Bradyrhizobium sp. AZCC 1610: one gene and its partner. The protein of the gene in region 1 interacts with the protein of each later gene in a pairwise test. Links are inferred from orthologs where the notes say so. Each region holds a gene or a part of one and is shown in the gene's direction. Other genes may lie near its edges.

What was found.
Region 2: the proteins of V1279_RS32660 (region 1) and dnaE interact in binary tests that used the Escherichia coli proteins (3 or more experiments, as listed by UniProt). The link is inferred for Bradyrhizobium sp. AZCC 1610 from one-to-one orthologs.

Annotation. Positions count from the first base shown.
Region 1 is NZ_JAZHRR010000001.1:6,657,369-6,661,139, reverse strand. The notes cover bases 815-3,771. They hold V1279_RS32660 (DNA polymerase III subunit gamma/tau), read left to right. Parts: upstream 815-1,349; coding sequence 1,350-3,194; downstream 3,195-3,771. Other genes in these bases: recR (recombination mediator RecR), read left to right, coding at 3,541-3,771; V1279_RS32655 (YbaB/EbfC family nucleoid-associated protein), read left to right, coding at 3,219-3,539; V1279_RS32670 (hypothetical protein), read right to left, coding at 945-1,088; V1279_RS32675 (HIT family protein), read right to left, coding at 815-887. Also shown: nudC (NAD(+) diphosphatase), read right to left, coding at 1-457; more of V1279_RS32675, read right to left, coding at 462-814. UniProt on the Escherichia coli protein: Part of the beta sliding clamp loading complex, which hydrolyzes ATP to load the beta clamp onto primed DNA to form the DNA replication pre-initiation complex.
Region 2 is NZ_JAZHRR010000001.1:3,572,698-3,577,598, reverse strand. What follows is about bases 815-4,901. They hold dnaE (DNA polymerase III subunit alpha), read left to right. Parts: upstream 815-1,191; coding sequence 1,192-4,701; downstream 4,702-4,901. Outside these bases: V1279_RS17705 (outer membrane protein), read left to right, coding at 1-330. UniProt on the Escherichia coli protein: DNA polymerase III is a complex, multichain enzyme responsible for most of the replicative synthesis in bacteria. This DNA polymerase also exhibits 3' to 5' exonuclease activity. The alpha chain is the DNA polymerase catalytic subunit.

The DNA of each region.
Region 1 (3,771 bases):
TGCGGGTGCCGCAATTGGCGCAATAGCCGTGGCGCTGATGCCAGGTCACCATCGATTTCGCCATGGCGATGGCGGAGAGCTGTTCCGGCGGCACCGTGCCTTGCATGGCCATGCCGCGCAGCTCGGTGACGGCGACGTCGTCGCGCGTCATCAGCTTCTCGACGGCCGCGGCCGAAATGCCCATGCCGAAAACAGGCGCGCCGTCGCGCAGGCCTAAAAAGATCGTGCCGGGATTGGCGCCGAGCTTCACCGCCTCTTCGACGCCGAGCAGCACGCGCGGTCCATCCGCCTCCTGCCTCACCAGAAGCGAGTCGCGGTAGATCACATAGGCGCCGGCGTTGCGCTGGCCCTCCAGTGCGAACAGTTTTTCGTCATTGGTGCGCAGATGCGCGGCGCGATCCAGAATGTGGGTAACGAAAGCGGGCTTCCCCAGCGGATATTTATCGAATGCGGACATCGGTTCAACCCAACCAGATCTTGCGGCGAAGCGCGTTGATGAAATTCTGTACTTCCTCGGCGTCATGCGCCAGCGGCGGCATCACGCCCCAGACCGGGCGCGGCCAGGCCGCGTCGCTGGTGCGCCGCGCGATGACGTGGACATGCAACTGCGGCACCAGGTTGCCCAGCGCCGCGACATTGAGCTTGTCGCATCTGGTGACCTCTTTCAGCGCGCGCGAGACCCGGGAGATTTCCGTCATCAACTGCGCCTGCTCGACCTCGTCGAGGTCGATGATTTCCACCGCACCCACCCGGCGCGGCACCAGCAACAGCCACGGGTAATGCGCATCCTTGATGACCAGCACCTTGCACAGCGGCAGGTCGCCGATGTCGATGGTGTCCTTTTTGAGCTGGGAATGCAGCGACCAGGCGGAGGCGTCAGAGGGCATTAGGGTCTATGATCCTCAAAGTAGGATTGCAGAGGGCGGCCCTGCAAACAACACCCGTCATGGCCGGGCAGAAGCGCGAAGCGCGTTTTTGCCCGGGATGTCCCGGGCATCCACGTCTTTTTTGCGCTGAATTGGAAGAAGCAAGACGTGGATGGCCGGGTCAAGCCCGGCCTTGACGAAACGGGGGTAGTTCCAGCGCATGGCACCCACCAACCCCGCTTGCTTTCCGACCCTTTTGGCCCCAAATAAGGACCGGGAGATTGGCGGTGGACGAGCCACTCGCCAACCGGGTCAGGTCCGGAAGGAAGCAGCCCTAACGAGGTCCGGATCGGGTCGCTCGTCAGTCTCCTACCTGTTTTTCGAGCGAATCGCGCAAGGAGAGCGGAAAAGTCCGCGCCTTGCGCCTGGTTTCGTTCCTTTCCGCAAGCCGGCCCCGAGAGACAATCAATTGCGGATCGACCGATGAGTGATGCTGGCGCTCCCCCCGACAAGTCAGACGACGCCGGCCAGAGCGGCTTCGGCCTCGGCGGCCAGGGCGAGACGGCCAAGCCCTACCGGGTGCTGGCACGAAAATATCGCCCGTCCAGTTTTGACGACCTGATCGGCCAGGAGGCGATGGTCCGCACCGTTTCGAATGCGTTCGAAACCGGCCGGATTCCGCAGGCCTGGATCCTGACCGGCGTCCGCGGTGTCGGCAAAACCACCACGGCGCGGATTCTCGCCCGCGCGCTGAACTACGAAAAGCCTGACGGGTCGGTGAAGGGGCCGACCATCCACATGCCTGACCTCGGCGTGCACTGCCAGGCGGTCATGGAAAGCCGGCACATGGACGTGCTGGAAATGGACGCGGCGTCCCATACCGGCGTCGACGACGTCCGCCAGATCAATGACAGCGTGCGCTACGCGCCGGCCAGCGCCCGCTACAAGGTCTACATCATCGACGAAGTCCACATGCTGTCGACGGCGGCCTTCAACGCCTTCCTGAAGACGCTGGAAGAGCCGCCCGAGCACGCCAAATTCGTGTTCGCCACTACCGAGATCCGCAAAGTCCCGGTCACGGTGCTGTCGCGCTGCCAGCGTTTCGACCTGCGCCGCGTCGAGGCCGACGTGCTGATGGGGCATCTTTCCAGCATCGCGAAAAAGGAAGGCGTCGAGGTCGAGCCCGAGGCGCTCGGCATCATCGCGCGCGCCGCGGAAGGCTCGGTGCGCGATTCGCTCTCCCTGTTCGATCAGGCGATTGCGCACGCGGCGGGCCTTGTCCGTGCCGACGCGGTGCGGCAGATGCTGGGCCTGGCCGACCGCACCCGGGTGATCGACCTGTTTGAGCATCTGGCGCGCGGCGATATCGCCAGCGCCTTTGGCGAATTCCGTTCGCAGTATGACGTCGGCGCCGATCCGGTCGTGGTGCTGTCCGACCTCGCCGAATTCGTCAATTTCGTCACCCGCGTGAAGATCGTGCCGGCCACCGCCGACAATGTCGCGTTCGGCGAGACCGAGCGCGTCCGTGCCCGCGAGTTCGCCGCAAAACTGTCGATGCGGGTGCTGTCGCGGATGTGGCAGATGCTGCTCAAGGGTATCACCGAGGTGCAGACCGCGACCCGGCCGGCGGCGGCCGCGGAAATGGTGCTGGTCCGCATCGCCTATGTCGCCGACCTGCCGACGCCGGACGAGGCGATCCGGATGCTCGACCAGAACGGCGGCGGATCGCAAATTGCCTCCGGCGGCGCGGCGCCGTCACGGGCTGCGCCCACCGCACCGGTATCTTCAATGTCTGCGGCTTCGCCGATGCGGACGCCTGTCTCGCCCCGCTCCGGCGCTGAAGCGTCTGCGCGGCCGCAAATGGTGGCGCCATCGGCCCAAACGGAGTCCGCGCCCGTCCTGCGGATCACCACTTTTCCGCAACTGGTCGCGCTGGCCGGCGAGAAACGCGATATCCTGACCAAGACGGCGCTGGAATCCGATATGCGCCTCGTTCGCTTCGAGGACGGGCGGCTGGAGGTGGCGCTGGAGCGCCATGCGGCGCGCGGGCTGGTCAACGACCTCTCCCGCAAGCTGGAATTATGGACCGGGCGGCGCTGGACCGTGGTCATCTCCAACGAGGCCGGCCAGCCGACGCTGCGATCGCAGAACGAACAGGCGAGGAACGAGCACGCGCGCGCCGCGGAAGCCGATCCGCGCGTCCAGGAGGTGCTGGCGCGGTTTCCAGGCGCCAAGGTGGTCGAGGTGCGCCGGCTTGCCGCCGAGCCGCCGGAATCCAGTATTATCGCTGAAGACTTGAACGAGATTTCCGACGGCGACGACGACTGATCGGACTCTCGAGAGGACGGATAAATGGCTGATTTTCTCGGCATGATGAAGCAGGCGGCGGAGCTGCAATCCAAGATGCAGGCGATGCAGGAAGAGCTCGGCAATCTCGAGGTCGAGGGCATTTCCGGCGGCGGGCTGGTTGCCGTACGCATGACTGCGAAGATGGAAGTGAAGGGCGTGAAGATCGACCAGTCGCTGATGAAGGCCGAGGAGCGTGAAGTGCTCGAGGATCTGCTGGTGACCGCGCATAACGATGCGCGGCGCAAGGCGGAAACCACGGCGATGGAAAAGATGCAGGCGCTGACCGGCGGGCTCGGCCTGCCGCCCGGGCTTGGCCTCACCTGAAATGGCAGCAAGCGTTGCCGGCCCCGAAATCGAACGTCTGATCCAGCTCCTGGCGCGCCTGCCGGGGCTGGGGCCGCGCTCGGCGCGGCGCGCGGCGCTGCACCTGATCAAGAAGCGCGAGGCGCTGATGACGCCGCTCGCCGGCGCGCTCCAGGTCGCGATCGACAAGATTCAGGTCTGCAAGACCTGCGGCAATATCGACACGCAAAATCCCTGCACGGTATGCACCGAC
Region 2 (4,901 bases), 3.1 Mb from region 1 along the record:
GCCAACAACGTTCTGTTCTACGTCAAGGGCGGTGCGGCTGTGACCTCGAACGAGTATCGCAGGTTCGATGTTCCCACCAACGCGCTGTTTGCTTCGACCGAAGACGACACCCGCTGGGGTGCCACGGTGGGTGTCGGCCTCGAATACGCCTTCGCCCCGAACTGGTCGGTTGGCGTCGAGTACAATCACCTGTTCATGCAGGACCGTACCTACGCCTTCACCACGCCGGGTGGCGTGTTCATCGGCAACGATCGCATCAGTCAGGACGTCGATCTCGTCACCGCCCGTCTGAACTACAAGTTCGGCGGCCCGGGCGTCGCGCGGTACTGATCGTTCGCGATTCTCGCGAATCATCGAAGCCCCGGGCGCTGCCCGGGGCTTTTTTGTTGTGGCGGGGGCTCGCGAATTATCCGCGAAAGCTGTCCTGCGCAGTGGGTCAGTTTGATTATGGCGGAGTTCCGGGGCTGGAAAACGGGCCGTTCCGGGCGCATATTTCGAGGATGGCGACAATTGTTCAATGCAATTGCGGCGCCGAGTACAGACGCACTGAAGAAAAGTTCTTGGTACCGCAAACGGGTGACGCGGTCTGCGCAGTCTGCGGCGCTGCGCTGGAATCGTGGTTGGAGGCCACCCACGTTCCCTCCTACGAACTTATTGAACGTCCACAGACCGAAAGTCAGCAGGACAAGCCACCCGAAACGCCCTAGCGACCCCCCACCTGCTCGCCATCGCGATGCTGGAGCAGTGGAGCGAACTTCAAGCTGGGTTCGTCGTCCGGCAACCGTGAGACCGGTCAGGAATTAACCACAGGGGTCATTCTTCAAACCCACCCACTACCGCCCCTTGACTCCTGGAACAAAAAAGGAACAATGTTCCTCATATGTTCTCATATCGTAGGGAGTCGGACGATGTTGCGGATGTTCGTGGAAGAAGCGGCGGCGCTGGCCTCGATTGCGCTGTTTGTCGGGATGATCGCGGTCTGGGCGCAGGTGATTCCGCAGCTTTGAGGCCGGGCGAAAACCTGATCCAGGCCGACTTGCGGACGGGCTGGGGAAAAGCCGGATGGCGGGCGCGGAAGCTGCGTTCCGCGTGGACTTAGGCAGGTCAAGGCATCACCATTGCGGTGGCGAGTCGGTGCGCATCAGCGGCCGATGATCGCTCCCCACCATGATAAGAGCCCGTTAAGCGACCATGTCCAGTGCCGGATTCGTTCATCTTCACGTTCATTCGGCCTATTCGCTGCTGAAGGGCTCGATCAAGATCGCCAAGCTCGGCGAGCTGGCGAAGGCCGACCGTCAGCCGGCCCTGGCGCTGACCGACACCGACAACATGTTCGGGGCGCTGGAATTCTCCGACAAGATGGCCGGCTACGGCATCCAGCCGATCATTGGCTGCGAACTCGCCGTCGATTTCGGCGACCAGGACCCGAACGCGCGCAACGCGCTGGCCTCGGCGCCGTCGCGAATCGTATTGCTGGCGGCGCGGGAGCGCGGTTACCGCAGCCTGATGCGGCTGAACTCGCGGGCGTTTCTGGAAACGCCGGTCCATCAATCCCCGCACATCAAGCTCGAATGGCTGGAAGGCGATGCCGAGGATTTGATCGCGCTGACCGGCGGTCCCGACGGCCCGATCTCGCTGGCGCTGCATGCCGATCACACCGCCCTCGCGACAGCCCGTTGCGACCGGCTGGCGAGCCTGTTCGGCGATCGCCTCTATGTCGAATTGCAGCGCCACGGCATCGACAAGGAGCGCCGCGCCGAATCCGGCCTGATCGATCTCGCCTATGCCAAGGGATTGCCGTTGGTCGCGACCAACGAGCCATATTTCGCATCGAATGACGATTACGAGGCCCACGACGCGCTGTTGTGCATCGCCGGTGGCAAGCTGATCGCCGAGACCGACCGCGACCAGCTCACGCCCGATCATCGCTTCAAGACCCGCGCCGAGATGGCGGTGCTGTTCGCCGATATTCCGGAAGCGCTGGCCTCGACGATCGAGATCGCGGAGCGCTGCTCGTTTCGCCCGAAGACGCGAAAGCCTATCCTGCCGCGCTTCACGGTCGGCGCCGGCTCAGGCTCCGATGCGGTAGCTGAGGAGGCCGCGGAGCTGAAGCGCCAGGCCGAGGAGGGGCTCGCAAGGCGCCTGCAGGTTCACGGCCTGTCGCCCGGCACCACGGAAGAGGAGTACCAAAAGCGTCTCGCCTTCGAGATCGACGTGATCAACCGCATGAACTATGCGGGCTACTTCCTGATCGTGTCGGACTTCATCAAATGGGCCAAGGCCCACGACATTCCGGTCGGCCCCGGCCGCGGCTCCGGCGCCGGTTCGCTGGTCGCCTATTCGCTGACCATCACCGATCTCGATCCGATCCGCTTTGGCCTGCTGTTCGAGCGCTTCCTCAATCCCGAACGCGTGTCGATGCCGGACTTCGACATCGACTTCTGCCAGGACCGCCGCGGCGAGGTGATCGACTATGTGCAGCAGCGCTACGGCCGCGATCAGGTCGCGCAGATCATCACCTTCGGAACGCTGCAGGCGCGAGGCGTGCTGCGCGACGTCGGCCGCGTGCTGCAGATGCCCTACGGCCAGGTCGATAAATTAACAAAACTGGTACCGCAAAATCCTGCCGCGCCGGTGACGCTGGCGCAGGCGATCGAGAGCGAACCGAAGCTGCAGGCGTTCCGCGACGAGGACCCGGTGGTGGCGCGCGCCTTCGACATCGCCCAGCGCCTCGAAGGGCTGACGCGCCACGCCTCGACCCATGCCGCCGGCATCGTGATCGGGGACCGGCCCTTGAGCGAACTGGTGCCGCTCTACCGCGATCCCAAATCCGACATGCCGGTGACCCAGTTCAACATGAAGTGGGTCGAGCCGGCGGGGCTCGTTAAGTTCGACTTCCTCGGCCTGAAGACGCTGACCGTGCTCGATGTCGCGGTGAAGCTGCTCAGGCAGCGCAACATCCACGTCGATCTGCCGACGCTGCCGATCGACGATGCCCCGAGTTACCAGATGCTGGCGCGGGGCGACGTGGTCGGCGTGTTCCAGGTGGAAAGCCAGGGCATGCGGCGCGCGCTGATCGATATGCGGCCCGACCGCTTCGAGGACATCATCGCGCTGGTGGCGCTCTATCGCCCGGGTCCGATGGCCAACATCCCGACCTATTGCGCGCGCAAGCACGGCGACGAGGAGCCGGAATATCTGCATCCGATCCTGGAGCCGATCCTGAAGGAGACGTTCGGCGTCATCATCTACCAGGAACAGGTGATGCAGATCGCACAGGTGATGGCCGGCTATTCGCTCGGCGACGCCGACCTGCTGCGCCGCGCGATGGGCAAGAAGATCCGCGCCGAGATGGAAAAGCAGCGCGCGATCTTCGTCGCCGGCGCGGTCAACAACGGCGTGCCGAAGGGGCAGGCCGATACGATCTTCGAGCTGCTCGCCAAGTTCGCCGACTACGGCTTCAACAAGAGCCACGCGGCGGCCTATGCGCTGGTGTCCTACCACACCGCCTACATGAAGGCGCATTACCCGGTGGAGTTTCTGGCGGCGTCGATGACGCTCGAACTCAACAACACCGACAAGCTCTCGGAATTTCGCGCCGAGGCGCAGCGGCTCGGCATCAAGGTCGAGGCGCCGAATCTCAACCGTTCGGGCGCGACCTTCGAGGTTGGCGAGAACACCATCTACTATGCGCTCGCCGCGCTGAAGGGTGTCGGCCCCCAGGCGGTGGAGTTAATCGTCGAGGAGCGGCGCAAGGGCGTCTTCACCTCGCTCGCGGACTTCGCGGCACGGGTCAATCCGCGCGCCATCAACAAGCGCGTGATCGAAAGCTTAGCTGCCGCCGGCGCATTCGACACGCTCGAATCCAACCGCGCCCGCGTCTTTGCCGGCGCTGATGCTATTCTCGCCGCCTGCCAGCGCAGCCACGAGGCGGCAACGATCGGTCAGAACGACATGTTCGGCAACGCTGCCGACGCGCCGACTATCATGCTGCCGCAAATCGAGCCGTGGCTGCCGGCCGAAAAGCTCCGCCGTGAATACGACGCCGTCGGCTTCTTCCTGTCCGGCCACCCGCTCGACGATTACGCCACGGTGTTGAAGCGGCTGCGGGTGCAGACCTGGGCGGAATTCTCGCGCGCGGTGAAGACCGGCGCGACCGCGGGCAAGGTCGCGGCCACTGTGGTGTCGCGGATGGAGCGGCGCACCAAGACCGGCAACAAGATGGGCATCATGGGACTGTCAGACCCAACTGGGCATTTCGAGGCCGTGCTGTTTTCCGAAGGCCTCGCGCAATACCGCGACGTGCTGGAGCCGGGGGCTGCGGTGTTGCTGCAGCTCGGCGCCGAACTGCAGGGCGAGGACGTGCGCGCCCGGGTGCTGCATGCCGAGCCGCTGGATGACGCCGCGGCCAAGACCCAAAAAGGCCTGCGGATTTTCGTTCGCGACACCAAGCCGCTGGATTCCATCGCGCGACGGCTCAACATGCCGGAAGCTGCCGCGCCAAACGGTTCGGCAAAGGGCCTGCCGGCCAAGCCTGCGCCCGGGCCATCGGGCGGCGCCGATGGCGACGTCTCGCTCGTCATCATGCTCGACCTCCAGACCGAGGTGGAGATGAAGCTGCCGGGGCGCTTCAAGGTCTCGCCGCAGATCGCAGGTGCGATCAAGGCGGTGGCGGGCGTGGTGGATGTGCAGACGCTGTAGGCAACCCCTCCACATGGCGCTATCATGATACTTGAGGTTGCCAGTATCTTCACGAACCTGGCGAGAATCCGTCGCTTCTAGCCGTGAATTTTACGCGGGAGTCTCGCGCCTTTTACAGCGGCTCGAGATTGAGAGCTTAACTATCCAGCTTCAGCGAAGCTTCGCCGCGCAACCATAGCCGCTATGGCGAATCAGGGTCA